3 regions of the Pandoraea apista genome follow, and region 2 is predicted to be linked to each of the others. Evidence: predicted binding sites of a transcription regulator. Region 2 holds the regulator's gene; each other region holds the start of a gene.
What was found. Region 2 encodes LexA, which represses DNA repair genes until DNA is damaged. Its sites were predicted from a motif close to ACTGTATNNNNATACAGT; they were not measured.
Positions count from the first base shown of each region.

Region 1: the regulator LexA is predicted to act here: its motif matches at 2,110-2,127, upstream of AT395_RS09745 (PA0069 family radical SAM protein).
Region 3: the regulator LexA is predicted to act here: its motif matches at 1,508-1,525, upstream of AT395_RS23305 (ATP-dependent helicase).

Region 1 covers NZ_CP013481.2:2,100,452-2,103,699, forward strand. The annotation lists gene AT395_RS09735 (D-amino acid dehydrogenase) at 1-151, opposite strand, end outside; gene AT395_RS09740 (Lrp/AsnC ligand binding domain-containing protein) at 256-744, shown strand; gene AT395_RS09745 (PA0069 family radical SAM protein) at 866-2,041, opposite strand; gene AT395_RS09750 (Rossmann-like and DUF2520 domain-containing protein) at 2,234-3,166, opposite strand; gene AT395_RS09755 (TM2 domain-containing protein) at 3,176-3,248, opposite strand, start outside.
Region 2 covers NZ_CP013481.2:2,560,400-2,563,647, reverse strand. The annotation lists gene AT395_RS11940 (sulfate ABC transporter substrate-binding protein) at 1-941, opposite strand, end outside; gene lexA (transcriptional repressor LexA) at 1,370-2,023, shown strand; gene AT395_RS11930 (hypothetical protein) at 2,190-2,618, shown strand; gene AT395_RS11925 (enoyl-CoA hydratase/isomerase family protein) at 2,668-3,248, opposite strand, start outside.
Region 3 covers NZ_CP013481.2:5,143,623-5,146,870, reverse strand. The annotation lists gene AT395_RS23315 (voltage-gated chloride channel family protein) at 1-470, shown strand, start outside; gene AT395_RS23310 (DUF72 domain-containing protein) at 476-1,408, opposite strand; gene AT395_RS23305 (ATP-dependent helicase) at 1,585-3,248, shown strand, end outside.

The DNA of each region.
Region 1 (3,248 bases), 460 kb from region 2:
AGCCCGGTGAAATCTGGCCGGCGTTTCCGAAGCTGGTTTCGAGTGCCGGACCTGCCTGGCGGTCGAGCACCGTGACGTCGTGCCCGGCCTTCGCCAGGTAGTAGGCGCTGGTGACACCTATGACGCCGCTGCCGAGAACGATGACCTTCATTGCGTTGACTCCTGTAAAACCATAGTTATCCAGTAATAATTCGCATGCTATTCTCGGATTGCTAGGTTTAGTTAATGTTTATTTTTGTAATTCAGGAATAAATCATGAGAGTTCAGCAGCAATCGGTCCGGACGCTGGATCGGCTGGATCGGCGCATTCTGACGTTGCTTCAGCAAGACGGCCGAATGTCGATGAAAGACCTCTCGGAACAGGTCGGGCTGTCGATCACGCCCTGTATCGAGCGCGTGAAGCGCATGGAGCGCGACGGCGTGATCATGGGCTACTTCGCGCGGGTAAATCCGGCAGCGCTTGGGGCGTCGTTGCTCGTGTTTGTCGAGATCACGCTGGATCACAAGTCGGGCAACATGTTCGACCAGTTCCGGCGCGAAGTCCTGCGGATTCCGGAGGTGATGGAGTGCCATCTGATTTCCGGCGATTTCGACTACCTCATCAAGGCGCGCATTCGTGAGATGTCCGAGTACCGGAAGCTGCTCGGCGACATCCTTTTGCAGTTGCCCGGCGCCGTGCAATCGAAGAGTTATGTCGTGATGGAAGAGATCAAGGAGACACTTACCATCCATGTCGAGGAGTGAACGGCGGGGGAGGTACGGCAGGCTGGGGTTATGCGACGCGGCGATCCGTGCTTCGTCCCCTTCCGGCGAAAGAACGCCCAGCGTGCGTTGCCTATCCATTCAAGCGCGGCGGCGACCCCGCCTAGAAAAGGCGCATTTGTGGGTCGGCTTTACCGGAAGCGTTGTCTTGCGTTTGGGCGTTGAACCCCGGCCGCTGACGCGCGGCGCGCTGTCCGTCTTCAAGGGGGGACGTAATGGGGGCAGGCACGTTGAACTGATCGTTGCGCAACGGCGGTCTGGCCTGATTAAGCCCCAACTTGCGTGCCGCCAGGTGAAACCGCTGGCGTATCAGCTCGGCGTGCAAACCGGTGCCCCGCATCCGTGTGCCGAATTCGGCGCTATTGTGTTTGCCGTCGCGCACCTGCTCGATCAGGCTCATGACATGGCGTGCCCGCATTGGGTAATGGGCTTCCAGCCAGTCGACAAATACATCGTGGACTTCGCGGGGAAGCCGCAGCATCACGTAGGCCGCATAGGTTGCACCGGCTTGCGCGGCTGTCGTCAACACCCGTTCGATGTCGAAATCGGTCAGTGCCGGCACGATCGGCGCCACGATCACCCCGGTCGGTATGCCTGCCTCAGTCAGCTTGCGTATGGCTTCGATGCGGCGCGAAGGGGTATTGGCGCGGGGCTCCATCTTGCGGGCAATATCCGCATCGAGCGTTCCCACTGAAATGAAAACGCGGGCAAGGCCACGCGCTGCCATGCGCGACAGGATGTCGATATCCCGCGTGACCAATGCGGATTTCGTGGTGATGCCCACGGGGTGACCGAACCGCTCAAGCACTTCGAGCACGCTCCTGGTAATGCCGAATTCGCGCTCGATGGGCTGATATGGGTCGGTATTTGCGCCGAGTGCGAGTAGAGCCGGTTGATAGCCCCGCTTGCGCAGTTCTGCGTCGAGTCGCTCGGCCGCGTTGTGCTTCGCGTACAGACGTGTTTCGAAATCGAGTCCCGGTGACAGCCCCAGATAGGCATGCGTGGGCCGGGCAAAACAATAGGTGCAGCCGTGTTCGCAACCTCGGTAGGGGTTGATCGAACGATCAAACGGAATGTCGGCAGATTGATTGCGCGAGATGATCGTCCGCGCGTTCTCCAGCGCGACTTGGGTTGCGAACTTAACCTCACATTCCTGGGCGGCGTCCGATTCATGTCGTGTTTCGTCGCTTTCGCGGCGGAATTCGGAATAGCGCGATTCGAGATTGGCGGTGGCGCCCCGGCCCTTGCGCGACGGGGGCGGCGCGAATGACGAAGCCATGGCTCGTCTCCTTGATGGCAGTCCGGGGGCACGAATGCGGGGCATTCGCGAGGCATGCTTGTCATTATACTGTGTTTTTATACAGTGTTCGAGACGAGAGGCAGAATGATGGCTATACGACTTGAGCCTCCGGCGAGCTGGCCTTGGCGGCTGGTCTCGACCGGTTGGGCCTGCTGGGGCAGGTGGGTGTCTCTAGGCGTCGCTTTCTGTGGGGAACGGCGGCAAATAGGGCGCGATGGTGTGTGCGATGGCGTCGAGCGCGGCGCTGTCCGCGTTCGGCCGTTGGCGGGCAAGGTGAATGGCGCGAAGCGTCAGGAGCGAGTAGAGCGTGGCGTGATTGCCCCCCATGGAGGCGAGGACTTCCGTGTGACGTGCCACGATGCGGGCGTCGCCGCGAGACACCGGGCCGGCCAGTGCGCCGGACAGCCCTCGGTTACGAGCGGCGTTGAGGGTGCCCATGACGAGCGGCCACATGGCTTCATGGGCGTCGTCTTCGGGCATGCCGATCGCTTTCCACAACAAGGTGGCTTCGTCGAGCAGGCACAGCAGAAAACTGGCGGCATAGTTGGCGCCAGCGTGATACCGCATTCGCTCGCCGGCCGGTATCGACAGCGCACGGCAGCCAATCGCGTTGGCGAGGTCATGCAACGTAGCGTTCAGCGGTGCGTCAGCCTCGATGGTGATCGCGCTTCCCGACATGCGCGATGCGTCGTCATCAAGCCCAGCGAAGAGAAACAGCGGGTGGAAGCCGCCGATCTGCGCACCTTGCCGCGTGGCTGGCGCAAGCAACGCGACCTCAGAAGCCCCGCTGCAATGCACCAGAGCCTGACCGGCACGAGGGGCGAGATACGTGGCACATGTGGCGATGGCATCGTCGGGAACGGTCAGGAAAACCAGATCGGCATGCGAGAAGACGGCATTCATGTCTTCCGAACGATGAATCGGCAGTGCCTCGCATTCCGGCAGCGCAGACGCAATGCGCTTTGCGGCGTCGATCTGTCGGCTGGCGACCGCCGACACCGCGTAGCCTGCACTGCTGGCAGCGGTGGCAAGCGCGCGAGCGACACGCCCGGCACCGATGAAACCCAGTGTGGGCTGTTGGCGGTGGGTGATGGGGGTTGTCACGGTAAGGGATTACTGCGAAAGCCGGTTCGGCGTGTCGTGCATTTCGAAATAGGTCTGAAACGCGACGGCGAGGCCGACCATC
Region 2 (3,248 bases):
GTGTAGAGCTTGAGCTTCGGATATTGCGACTCGTACTTCTTCGCGATTTCCGGCGAGCGCGGACGATAGAAGTGCTTCGCGGCGATTTCCTGGCCTTGCGGCGAATACAGCCATTGCAGATAGGCCTCGGCAGCCTTGCGGGTACCGTGCTTGTCGACATTCTTGTCGACTACGGCCACCGGCGGCTCCGTCAGAATCGAAGACGACGGCACCACAATGTCGAACTTGTCCGGACCGAGATCCTTTACCGAGAGCAGCGCTTCGTTTTCCCAGGCGATCAGCACGTCGCCGATGCCGCGCTCCACGAAAGTCGTGGTCGCGCCGCGCGCGCCCGAATCGAGCACGCCCACGTTCTTATAGAGTGCCTTGACGAAATCCTGCGCCTTTTGCTCGTTGCCACCCGGTTGCTTAAGGGCGTAGAGCCACGCGGCAAGGTAATTCCAGCGGGCGCCGGCCGACGTCTTCGGGTTCGGCGTCACCACGCTGATACCCGGCTTGACGAGGTCGCCCCAGTCCTTGATGCCCTTCGGGTTGCCCTTGCGCACCAGCAGCACGATCGTGGAGGTGTACGGGGTGGCGTTATCCGGCAGGCGTTTCTGCCAGTCCTTGTTCACGAGACCGGCTTGCGCCAGTTCGTCGATGTCGGCAGAGATACCGAGCGTGACAACGTCGGCGGGCGCACCGTCGAGCACGGTGCGGGCTTGCTTGCCCGAGCCACCGTGCGAAGCCTTCACCGTCACCGTGTCGCCGCTGGTCTGCTTGTAGTGGGCTTCGAACGCCTTGTTGTAGTCCGCATATAGCTCACGCGTCGGGTCATACGACACGTTGAGCAGCGACAGGCTCGCAGCCTGCGCCTGAATCGTCATGCCAGCGGCCAGCGCCAGGCCGCCCAGTGCGACCGCCAGCTTTTTAGCTTTCCATCCCCGTGCTGCTTTGCTCATGACTTGCGCTCCTTGTTTGCTTCTCGTGTGTAGGAGGCCAGTCTATGAGGGCGGCTAAATAATTAAAAATAATATTTTTTCTTTTGTTTATGCCGGAATAAGGATTAGAGAAATCGTGCTGAACCGTGAATTCCGACCGGTCAAACGCCCGCCGAGCCATTGCCGGCGGCCTCTGACGGCCATTGCGGCTCATTGCCGCCCTCTAGCCCCCTTCTCTTGCCGATGACCGTGAGAAAGACCGGTGTGCAACCCCGGTTCGGCCGTTCGTAACGGGAAACATTTTGGAATCGCATTTATTGCGCGCGCAGCACGAGACCAAAAGCATGCGGGGCGCAGCAAGAACTTCATGCACAACTTGAAGTTTTCCCTTGCCTTTTTGCAAACACTGTACAAAAATACAGCCACCTGTGCTTCCATACAGTGATGCCATGATCAAACTTACCGCCCGACAACAGCAGGTCTACGAACTGGTCCGACAAGCGATCGAGCGCACCGGCTTTCCGCCGACACGCGCTGAAATCGCCGCCGAACTGGGCTTCTCTTCTGCCAATGCCGCGGAGGAACACCTGCGGGCGCTAGCGCGCAAAGGGGTGATCGAACTGGCTGCAGGGCAGTCGCGAGGCATCCGTCTCAAGCGTCTGGACGAAGCCGGTGGAGCGCACCAGTTCACGCTGCCGCACATGGGCCTGATGCAGTTGTCTCTGCCTCTCGTCGGCCGCGTGGCTGCCGGCAGCCCGATCCTTGCGCAGGAACATATTGAACGCAACTTCCAGTGCGACCCGAACATGTTCGCGCGCCAACCCGACTACCTGCTGAAGGTACGCGGAATGTCGATGCGCGACGCAGGCATTCTCGACGGCGATTTGCTGGCGGTACAGAAGGCCGCCGATGCCCGCGAAGGTCAGATCGTCGTGGCGCGTCTTGGCGACGACGTGACCGTTAAACGGTTTCACCGTGTGCCGGGCGGTGTAGAACTGATTGCCGAGAATCCTGACTTTGAGAACATCAACGTCAATGAAGGTAGCGGCGACTTTGCGCTGGAAGGAATTGCGGTCGGTCTGATCCGCAACAACGACCTCTAAGCGCGAATGCGGGGACTGCGCGCTGTAGCGCAGCACCCCACTCCCTGAAGCATTGTTTCTCCGACTGCGCCGGGCTGGGTCCGGCGCCCGTGCCCTGCTGCGCCCGCGATTTGCGAAACCTGCGGCAGGACACGCCTCTCAGACCCACATGAACAAGGATCGCATCATGGCTCGACTCTTTGGTTTGCTGCGTACGTCTTTCGGTCAATCGCAAGTGCGTGTGTCGTCACAGGCTCTGATGTCGGCCGTGTATGGACTCTCAGCCCTGTCCGGCCCGTTTGCATCGGCTCCCGTCGTCGCCCGCTCCTATACCGTGCCCGCACGCTCGCGCACCGCAGCCCTGCCCCGTGCGCTCACGGCCGCCGTCGCATCTGCAACGCGTCGCACGTGTCCGTCCGGGAAAGCCATCAAGGCATCGCGTAACGTGCGCGAACTTGCGCGTCGCGACATGCGGGAGCCTGAAGCAGGTCGCGCGGGTCACGACGTGCGCGTATATCGCGATGTGTCGCACATCGTAATGGTCGGCAGCATTGCCGATATCTGCCGCAAACTGGATCAGGCCGTCGGCGAGCAATTCTGTCTGGCAGCGGTATAAATCTTCAGGCGCCCCGGTGCCGCCTTTCGCAACGGCTGCTACCGGGAACCTACCGACCCAGTTCGCGCAGCGGATTGTCCGCGCCCGCACGCTCGCCGTCGAAGAAGCGCGCCACATCGGCAGGTTTTACCGATTCGATGTCGGCATGTTGCCAGCGCGGCGCGTGATCCTTGTCAACAACCAATGCGCGAATGCCCTCGACACTCTCTGCGCCCGTGCGGCCATCGAGATTGAAAACGCTGCGCATCATTAACCACTCTTCACGCAGTTCGTCAGCCAACGAAAGTTGACGTGCACGCCGCACCTGCTCCAAGGTGACGCACACCATCAGCGGCGAGCGCTTGCTGCGCAGCAGATGCTCCGTCTCTTCGGCCCAGCCCGAGTACTCGCAGCGTGCTTCACGCTGGAGCGCCTTCAGAATCGCGGGCATGTCCGACAGACCGAAGTGACTGTCGATCACATCGCGCAGCGGGGCGAGCTTGCCTGACGCCAGACCGGCAGGCGGCAGACTTTCCCTGGCAAATTCACGCGCCGCGTTAAGCACCGCGTCGCTGTCCTGCCAGTCGCCATTGGCCAGCAATTCACACAGCGCGGGCAACGACGCACGCGGAACAACGACGTCGGCCAGAC
Region 3 (3,248 bases), 2.6 Mb from region 2:
GCCTGGGTATTCCGACCCTCGTGGACGCGTTTCACGCCACGCTGCCCTGGTACGACTTCCTCGGCAAGGCGCTCTTTACCGTTCTCACGCTCGGCTCGGGATTCAAGGGCGGCGAGGTGACGCCGCTGTTCTACATGGGGGCGACGCTGGGCAACGCACTCTCGCATGTGTTGACGTTGCCCGCCGCCGTACTCGCCGGCATTGGCTTTGTCGCTGTATTTGCCGGTGCGGCCAACACGCCCATCGCGTCGACATTGATGGCCATCGAGATCTTCGGCCCGCAAATCGGCGGCTACGCGGCGATCGCCTGTGTGCTGGCCTATCTGTGCTCGGGCCATACGGGGATCTATCGCGCGCAACGTGTCGGACACGGCAAGCACGGCGCAGTACCTGAAGGCGCGCGGCTCGCCGATCTGCCTGCGTGGCGCAAGTCGCAGGGGAGCGGTCGCCGCGCCGGCGAGGACACGTAGTTTCCCTAGCGCTCGCCGTGCGCCATCTTTACCAGCGCGCGCTGAAAGGCCGACGCGTTTTTCATGCCCTGATCTTCGTGATTTGTATTGAAAAGGACGTGCGTATCGTCGGCTAGCGCGGCAATGCGTTGCACGCGAGCCGAGATGTCGATCAGCTCGCTCGCGCTGTATTCGTAGACGAAGCGTCCGGACGAGGCGACGATGCCTCGCCGGTTCCACGCGTCGGCGTTACGGCCATGCAGGCGCACGACACAGAGGTCGTCGCGCGTTGTTGCCCAGACGGCTGGCACCGTGTTGTCGAACCCGCCGGGACTGTCGACGATAGTGTGCGCCGCGCCGGTCTCTCGCAGCATCGCCAACGTGGCGGCTTCGCGCGAGGGCGTGTCGAACCAACTGCGGTGGCGAAATTCGATAGCGTGCCGCTCGCCCTCCAGTCGTCTTGCCGTCTCGAATACCAGTGTCCTGCCGGCCTTGTCGTTGCGCACGCGTGGCGAGAACTGAAAGTGGATCGCGCTTAGCTGACCGCTCTGTCGCAGCGGCTCGACCGCTTCGAGATAGCGTCGCCAGAGTTCGTCTCGCAACTCGGCAGGGATGTCGGTCAGTGAGATGGCATTCCCTGCGGATGCCGCTGGCCCGGCGTTTGCGGCAAGTGCGTTGGCAATGTCGGTGGGGAATGCGGCCAGCGGTGTCGTATGACCCGTGAACGCGCGAAATGCCTTGATGTGAAAGCGAAACGACGCCGGTGTGCGTTGTGCCCATCGCCATGCCGTGGCGGCGTCGGGCAAACGGTAATAGCTGCTGTCGACTTCCACCAGATCGAACTTCGAAGCGTAATGACGCAAGCGCGCCTCGGGCGTAGCGACGCCCGGAGGGTAGAACCGGCCGCACGCAATGAGGGTCGGATCGGTCCACGACGAGGTGCCGGTGCGTATCGTCATAATCGTCATCGAACAGATCGGAGCGCCATCGTCTGGGCGACATCCGGGAGTCGTCTCAATTTCGGAACGGGGGTCGATGGACGTTGGTGTCATCGATATAATGTATAAATATACAGTACTCGATGAGCGTAACCGCGGGCAACGGCCCGCATTCCCGTGCTTCTCCCAGATTCCGCATGTCAGAACAGCCGACTGCCTCCGCCCGCGATCCGTGGGCCGAACTTAACGAACGCCAGCGTGAGGCCGTCGACCACGGTGTGGGCGACGGCGGCGAGCCCGGCGGCCCCTTGCTCGTCATAGCCGGCGCAGGCTCGGGCAAGACGAGCACGCTCGCGCATCGGGTGGCTAACCTGATCGTGCGCGGGGCCGATCCGAATCGCATTCTGCTTCTTACGTTCTCACGCCGTGCGGCGGGTGAAATGGAGCGGCGTGTGGGATCGGTGCTCCAGAAGGTTCTGGGGCTGGCGTCGTCGCAGCCGCCCTCGTTACCGTGGGCCGGAACGTTTCACGCGATCGGTGCGCGTCTTCTGCGCGACTTTGCTACGCGTATCGGTTTGTCGGAAGCGTTCACGATTCACGATCGCAGCGACGCCGAGGATCTGCTGGGTATCGCGCGTCACGAACTCGGTTTTTCCAACACGCAATCGCGCTTCCCGCTCAAGGGCACCTGTCTGTCGATCTATTCGCGCGTGGTGAACAGTCAGGCACCGCTCCCGGAAGTGCTGGCGAAACACTTCCCCTGGTGCGCGCAATGGGAAGCGCAACTCAAGACACTCTTCGGCGCTTATGTCGACGCGAAGCAGGCGCAACACGTTCTCGATTACGACGACCTGCTGTTGTACTGGGCCGAGATGATGAGTGCGCCGGAACTGGCGCGCGAGTTGGGCGAGCGTTTCGATCATGTGCTCGTCGACGAGTACCAGGATACCAACCGTTTGCAGGCGCAGATTCTGCTGGCAATGAAGCCTGATGGACGCGGCCTGACCGTCGTTGGAGATGACGCGCAGTCCATCTACGCGTTTCGCGCCGCCACGATCCGCAACATTCTCGACTTCCCGGGCCAGTTCGCCGAACCTGCGCATGTGGTCACGCTCGAGCGAAATTACCGGTCGACGCAACCGATTCTCGATGCATCCAATGCCGTGATCGCCGAGTCGAGCGAACGCTATGCGAAGGCACTATGGACCGACCGTCACTCGACGCGTCTGCCGCAACTCGTCAACGTGAGCGATGAATCCGGGCAGGCGCGCTGGGTCGCCGATCAGGTGCTGGCACAGCGCGAGACCGGCACGCGATTGACGCAACAGGCGGTGTTGTTTCGCACGGGGAGCCACAGCGCCGCGCTCGAACTCGAGCTGACACGCCGCAACATCCCGTTCGTGAAATTCGGGGGGCTCAAGTTTCTCGAAGCGGCGCATGTGAAAGACATGCTGTCGATACTGCGTTGGGCGCACAATCCGGCCAGCCGTCTGTCGGGGTTTCGTGTGGCGCAACTTATTCCGGGCATTGGTCCGGTAAGCGCGACACGTCTGCTCGACGCCATGGCGCAATCGGCCACGCCCGCGCGGGTGCTCGCCGATTTCAAGCCGCCGTCGGCCGCTGCCGCCGATTGGCGTGCGTTCGTTGAGGTTTTCATGGCGCTGCACGACACGCGGATTGCCTGGCCTGCCGACGTCGATCTCGCATTGCGCTGGTATGCCCCGATGCTCACGCAACGATACGACGATGCCGCCGTGCGTCAGGCAGATCTCGAACAACTCGCACGCATTGCCGGCACCTACGGCTCGCGCGAATCATTCCTGACCGAATTGACGCTCGATCCTCCGGACGCCACGAGTGC